Regions from separate parts of the Hydrogenophaga sp. 5NK40-0174 genome, predicted to be linked through region 2. Evidence: predicted binding sites of a transcription regulator. Region 2 holds the regulator's gene; the other holds the start of a gene.
What was found. The regulator LexA, encoded in region 2, represses DNA repair genes until DNA is damaged. The targets are predictions, from matches to a motif close to ACTGTATNNNNATACAGT.

Region 1: the regulator LexA is predicted to act here: its motif matches at 1,752-1,769, upstream of recA (recombinase RecA).

What each region holds. Positions count from the first base shown of each region.
Region 1 covers NZ_BAABWG010000003.1:194,663-198,068, forward strand. Annotated here, with positions in the region: gene recX (recombination regulator RecX) at 130-579, opposite strand; gene recA (recombinase RecA) at 576-1,694, opposite strand; gene ABWV89_RS10445 (MarR family winged helix-turn-helix transcriptional regulator) at 2,472-2,963, shown strand; gene ABWV89_RS10450 (response regulator) at 3,069-3,406, shown strand, end outside.
Region 2 covers NZ_BAABWG010000001.1:1,056,935-1,060,340, forward strand. Annotated here, with positions in the region: gene adk (adenylate kinase) at 1-474, shown strand, start outside; gene ABWV89_RS04880 (asparaginase) at 557-1,555, opposite strand; gene lexA (transcriptional repressor LexA) at 1,671-2,357, shown strand; gene ABWV89_RS04890 (hypothetical protein) at 2,519-2,887, shown strand; gene ABWV89_RS04895 (D-2-hydroxyacid dehydrogenase family protein) at 3,054-3,406, shown strand, end outside.

The sequences.
Region 1 (3,406 bases), on a different contig from region 2:
TGGAAAGGGGGCTGGGGGGATAGGGGGGAAAGAAAAATGGATGAAAGAAGGGGAGTTTGAGATTCAGGAGCCAGGTAAGAGCTAAGAGAGAAGGAGAAGAACAGGAATGGTGAGACCAAGCCTCAAACATCAATCCTCATCCCCTCCACTCACCACTTTCCGAATCGCCCCAGGTGCAAACCCCCTCGATGCCAGAAACCGCATTTGCTTTGCCCGCCCCTGAGGGTCATCGGCGGGCTCGCCGAACTTTTTCTTCCAGACCGCCCGAGCGCGCTCGACTTCGGTCTCTTCCAGGGCAGACACTGCTTCGGCAATCGCCTCCTGACTCAGTCCCTTGGCTTGCATTTCCTGCCGGACTCGCCCTGCGCCCAGGCGCCTGGCTCGGCGGTTGACCACTGACTCCACCACGCGCTGCTCGTCGATGAAACCTTTGGCTTCCAACTCGTCCAGAATGCGGGGAAGGTCGTCGCCTTCCTCCACATGGCGGGTCAGTTTGCGCGTCAACTCCTGACGGGAGTGCTCCCGGGAGGCGAGCAGTTTCAGTGCCCGCCCCTTGAGGGACAGTTTGGCAAAGCTCACTCGGTTGCAGCGGCTTCTTCAGCCTCTGCTGCTTCAGCAGCAGCCTTCTTGCCTTTGGCGCCTTTTCCTTTGCCGCTACTGGCGGCTTCCTCTACAGGCAGAAGCGGCACACCCAGGGCTTCGCGAACCTTGTTCTCGATTTCGAAGCGAAGCTCGGGATTTTCTTTCAAGAACTCGCGGGTGTTGTCACGGCCTTGGCCGATCTTCTCGCCGTTGTAGGAGTACCAGGCGCCGGATTTCTCCACCACGCGTTGCGCGACGCCGAGATCCAGAATTTCGCCTTCGCGGCTGATGCCTTCGCCGAACATGATGTCGAATTCAGCGGTCTTGAACGGAGGGGCGACCTTGTTCTTGACGACCTTGACCTTGGCTTCGTTACCGACCGCTTCGTCGCCCTTTTTGATGGTGCCGGTGCGGCGAATGTCGAGTCGAACCGAAGAGTAGAACTTCAGCGCGTTACCGCCGGTGGTGGTCTCTGGGCTGCCGAACATGACACCGATCTTCATGCGGATCTGGTTGATGAAGATGACCGTGCAGTTGGTCTTTTTGATGGTGGCGGTGAGTTTGCGCAGTGCCTGGCTCATCAGGCGTGCCTGCAAACCGGGCAGGGAGTCGCCCATTTCGCCTTCAAGTTCAGCCTTGGGCGTCAGCGCCGCCACCGAGTCCACCACGATCAGGTCCACAGCGCCGGAGCGCACGAGGGAATCCACGATCTCCAGTGCTTGCTCACCAGCGTCCGGCTGGGAAATGAGCAGGTCAGACAAGGTGACACCCAGCTTCTGGGCGTACTGGATGTCGAGCGCGTGCTCGGCGTCCACGAAAGCACACTGGCCGCCCAGCTTCTGCATTTCGGCAATGACTTGCAGGGTCAGCGTGGTTTTACCGGAGGACTCAGGGCCGTAGATTTCCACCACGCGGCCGCGGGGCAGGCCACCAACGCCCAGAGCAATGTCCAGGCCCAGCGAACCCGTGGACACCACCTGAATGTCCTCCAGTTGCTCGCCCTCGCCCAGCCGCATGATCGTGCCTTTGCCGAACTGCTTCTCGATCTGGGCCAGTGCGGCCTGCAGTGCCTTGGCCTTTTCGCCGTTGATGTTCTTTGCTGCTGCGTCCATTTTTCGCTCCTGTTTGCGTGAGTGTGTGTTCGCTTCAGTCGGTGGGTTTTTGTACAGACTGGATGCTTGAACAGGAGTGTATGACGAAATACTTTTTATAAAAGCATATTTTTGTTCAGTTTACCTGACTATTTTTTAGAATGGACTTTTTGTTGTCTTCAGTTATGTGAGGCTTGCTTCCTTCAATCTTCTTCTCTTTCGTTTCATATTTCTTCCCCCCCTATCCCCCCACCCCCCTTTCCACCCCGCCGGGCGGAAAGGGGGAGCTCTCATTTGGCTTCTGGTCTCCGACTGGGCTTCTACGGCTCGATGCGTCGCCACCGTGGTTGGGGGTACATGCATTTCGCTGAGGCTGTCGTAGGAACCTCGGCCTTGGTCTTCGCTCCCACGGCGCCCATCTGACTTTGCCGCTGCGCGGCTCGTTAGATGGGCGCTCGCCTCATGCGTCGCCAATCTCGTTGGCCTGCAATGTCTCGCTCGCAGGCCCCCGGCGAGCCGCGCAGCGGCAATGTCGGTTGCCTGCCGTGGGCGCACCAAGGGCAGGCGAAGTCTCTGCAACAGCGGTGGAGAAACTGTGGTGAGCAAGACGCAGTGGCAACCTCCCGCTCGTAGCCACCCGTCCAATTAGCAGAAGCCGAATGTTTAAAGGCTCCCCTTTCCGCCCCGGCGGGGGTGGAAAGGGGCGGGGGGGATAGGGGGGGGGGAAGAAAAAGAAGAACGAAGGAAGAGAAGTTCAAAAACAGAAACGCCGCGCCGCAGGCAAAGGACCACCTACTCATGCCAACCGAAACCCAAAACCCCACCACTCCTGACGATCGTTGGCGCATCAGCCACCTCGGCCGCCTCATGGGCCTTGCCCTGCGGCGCTTCGACGAACGCGTCCTCTATCTCATGGCGCACGACGCCCAGGTGCCCTTGGCGCTGTCCAACCTGGCAGCCAGGGCGCAGGTCGGCGCAGCGCACGTGCACATCACCCGCCACCTGGACCTCAAAGGCTCACGCTTGAGCGAACTGGCACAGCGAGCCGACATGACCAAACAGGCCATGGGGGACCTGGTTGATCAATGCGAGGCCTGGGGACTGGTAGAGCGCCGGCCCGACCCCACCGACGGCCGGGCGCGCGTCATCATCTTCACGGACACGGGGCTGGCATGGCTCAACGCATTCCGAAAAGCGGTCAAACAGGCCGAAGCAGAATTTGCCGAGCAAGTGGGCAAAGAAGTGGCCACGGTCGTTGCCATCGGGCTGGAAGCCTACGGAAGCCCATGAGATCGACGGGTCAAGCAGAAGACCCGAGGTCTTCGCTCCGGGAAGCCCCGCAGAGAGCTACCGGCCAAATTGCCTAGAATTGAAACACGTTGAGGAGACTGATTCATGCGCATCCTGATTGCAGAAGATGACCAAGTGCTGGCCGATGGCCTGATGCGCAGCCTGCGCGCTGCTGGTGCAGCCGTTGATCATGTGGCCACGGGCACAGAGGCCGACGCCGCGCTGATGACCACCGACGAATTTGATCTGCTGATCCTGGACCTGGGCTTGCCCAAGCTGCATGGGCTTGAAGTGCTCAAGCGCCTGCGCTCACGGGGTTCGGCCGTGCCTGTGCTCATCCTCACTGCCGCCGACAGCATCGAGGAACGTGTGCAGGGGCTGGACTACGGTGCGGACGATTACATGGCCAAGCCGTTCTCGCTGCAGGAACTGGAGGCCCGCGT
Region 2 (3,406 bases):
GACCTCATCATCAACCTCGTCAAGGAACGCATCGCCCAGCCAGACTGCGCCAACGGTTTCCTGTTTGACGGCTTCCCCCGCACCATCCCGCAGGCCGACGCCATGAAGGCCGCCGGCGTCAAGCTGGACTACGTTCTTGAGATCGATGTTCCGTTCGACTCCATCATCGAGCGCATGAGCGGTCGCCGCTCGCATCCGGCTTCCGGCCGGACCTACCACGTCAAGTTCAATCCGCCAAAGGCAGAAGGCAAGGACGACGTGACTGGCGAACCCCTGATCCAACGCGAAGACGACAAGGAAGAGACCGTCAAGAAGCGCTTGCAGGTGTACAGCGACCAGACACGCCCTCTCGTGGACTACTACAGCAACTGGGCCAAGTCTGAGCCTGAGCAGGCACCCAAGTACCGGGCCATCAGCGGCGTGGGTTCTGTCGAGGACATCACGGCGAGCGCGCTTCAGGCACTGGCTTCCTGAGCCCAGCCCATCTGACTTTCAGCCCGGCGCATGCCGGGCTTTTTCGTTTCAGGCCGGCATGCGACAGCCCGGTCATCACCTCCTACCCGACCGCCTCGCCACGACCCAAACCCATCAAATGCAAAGCCAGGGCAATCCTTGCCTTGACCGGAGGCAAATCGCCAGCCGAAGGGAACAAGTCAAGCGACGTTGGCAATACAGCGCCCTGGCAGCACCGGCTCGCACGCCACACGGTGACACCACACTCAGAAGCCTGAGAGAGGGCAGCCGACAAGCCTTCACTGCAGGTTCCGTTGCCCGTGCCGGCCAGCACCAGACCCGCGAGTGGCTCTGCGCCGTCCTGCCGGCTTGCCCATAGCAAGGCGGTCACTACCTGGCCGTCCGCCTGGGCGTGATTGAGCACGATCTCCACACGCGGCCAAGGCTTGCCAAGGGTGCTCAGCACAGTCTTCTCTTCCCGGGAATGTTCCGTGGGCTCCGAGCGTGGCCAGGGACGAACGCAACGCACCCGGCCTTCCTCCACATAGCCGATGACTCCCGCTTCTCCGGAATCAAAGGGGTCGAGCCTGTAGGTGTGTACTTTTGAGAAATGTTGTCCGTCATGGATGCGGCCCGCACACACCGCCATCACCCCGCGCGCACCGGGGCATGCAGCCACTTGAAGAGCATCGGCAAGGTTCTGCGGTCCGTCCGGATAGGCGGCAGTAGCAGGTCGCATCGCGCAGGTCAGAACAACAGGTTTGTCGGCTTGCAAAAGGCTCGAAAGCAGAAAGCCCGTTTCTTCCAGCGTGTCTGTTCCATGCGTGATCACGACACCCTGTACATCCGGCCGGTTCAAGGCAGCGACCGCTGCTTCAAACAGGTCCCGCCAGACTGAGGAAGACATGTTCTTGCTGTCGATCTGCGCCACCTGCCGCGTCTCGAGTACCACGCCCGACGGCGCAGGCAAGCCACCGACCAGCGTCTCGACCGACACCAGGCCGGCTGTGTATCCCAGGTTCTCGCCCTCACGGTTGCCGCCCCCGGAAATGGTGCCCCCGGTTCCCAGCACCACCAAAACAGGTTTTTTTTCCTCAACCACTTGTCAAACTCCAAAAACTGGCTAAAAATACAGGTACTGGATATGAAAACAGTATTTCGCTCACAGCGCTTTCCCGCGCCAAAGAGCAAGTATCCAACGAATCCGAGAGGATCACATGCTTGATTCGAATAGTCTTACCCCGAAGCTGACCGCCCGGCAACAACAGATTCTGGAGCTGATCCAGAACACGATTGCCCGCACCGGTGCACCGCCAACGCGTGCCGAGATCGCTCGCGAGCTGGGCTTCAAGTCCGCCAATGCAGCCGAAGAGCACCTTCAGGCGCTGGCCAGAAAAGGGGTCATCGAACTCGTCAGCGGCACTTCACGAGGCATTCGGCTTCGGTCCGAAGACCTGATGTCCATCAACGCCACGCGCGGCCGGCAGCTCAACCTTCCCATCCCCGGGCTGGCACAGCTGGCTCTCCCATTGATTGGCCGTGTGGCAGCAGGCTCACCCATTCTGGCCCAGGAGCACGTTGACCAGACCTACCATGTCGAACGCCATATGTTTCAGCGTGAGCCAGACTATCTTCTCAAGGTACGAGGCATGTCCATGCGGGATGTCGGCATCCTCGATGGTGATCTGCTGGCAGTGAAGTCCGGCAAGGAAGCCAAGAATGGCCAGATTGTCGTGGCGCGGCTGGGAGACGACGTGACCGTCAAGCGCTTCATGCGAAAGCCTGACGCCATCGAACTCCATGCGGAAAACCCGGACTACAAGACCATCGTGGTCCATCCGGGAGAGCCCTTCGAGATTGAAGGCCTGGCTGTCGGACTGATCCGGAACAGCTTCAACCTCTAAACCCTGCTTTCCTCACTGTTTTTACCCTCCCCTGCAGGTGGCGGGCGGTTGAGTTCGCCCTGAAACAGGCCTCCAAGGCCACTCAGGTCCACTCACATCCCTGCAGAACGGAGTCTCAGACACCAATCCTGCCTATGTTCAGCCCCTCACAGGAGTTTCACATGGGAATCCGCTTCAACCGCAAGTCTTGGCGCGCGCCACTCCAACTCATCGACAGCCTGCTGCCTCAACCGAGCCAGCCTCGCCCGCAAGCCGTCACCGCCAACCGGACGACGCTGGCCTTTGCCCGCGCTGGATGGCTTGGGCGCGGCCGTGCCCGCGACAACCCGGTCGCACCGACGGCAGGTGCGGCCAATGGTGAGCCCAAATCCAAGCCTGCCCCCTGCCGGCTGGCCACAGTCATGGGCCAGCGAGTGCAAGATGCTGCACCCAGCGCGCGCATTGCCCTCTCTGGTCGAATGAGTGACGTTTGTGCGGAGCTCGATCGTTTGGCAGCACTGGAGAGTGCAGGCTTGCCACAAGCCGCCTGACGCACATCGCCAGACACCTTTTTTCGCAGTTGCCCATCGCATGGTTTTGTGCACGGGCTTGTTGGCCTGTCAGCCCTGGTTGCTGGCAGGCTTTTTTTGCGCTTACCCCAGTCGCTTTTGGTCCCCGTTCTGGCTGGCTCTCTGCAAGAGCAGGCACAATATGGGCATGAACATTGTGATTCTGGACGACTACCAAGACGCCGTACGAAAGCTTCGATGCGCAGAAAAGCTCGAACCCTATCCGGCCAAAGTCTTCACCAACACCGTCAAGGGTGTCGGTCAGCTGTCCGTTCGCCTGCGCGATGCCGACATACTGGTCCTGATTCGCGACCGGACTCCGGTCACCAAGCTGCTTATCGACAAGCTGCCCAAGCTGAAAATGATCGCTCAAACCGGCAAGGTTGGTGACCACATCGACATCAATGCCTGTACGTCCAAAGGCGTGGCTGTCAGTGAAGGAGGCAGCTCTTCTGTGGCTGCGGCTGAACTGACCTGGGCGCTGATCATGGCATCCATGCG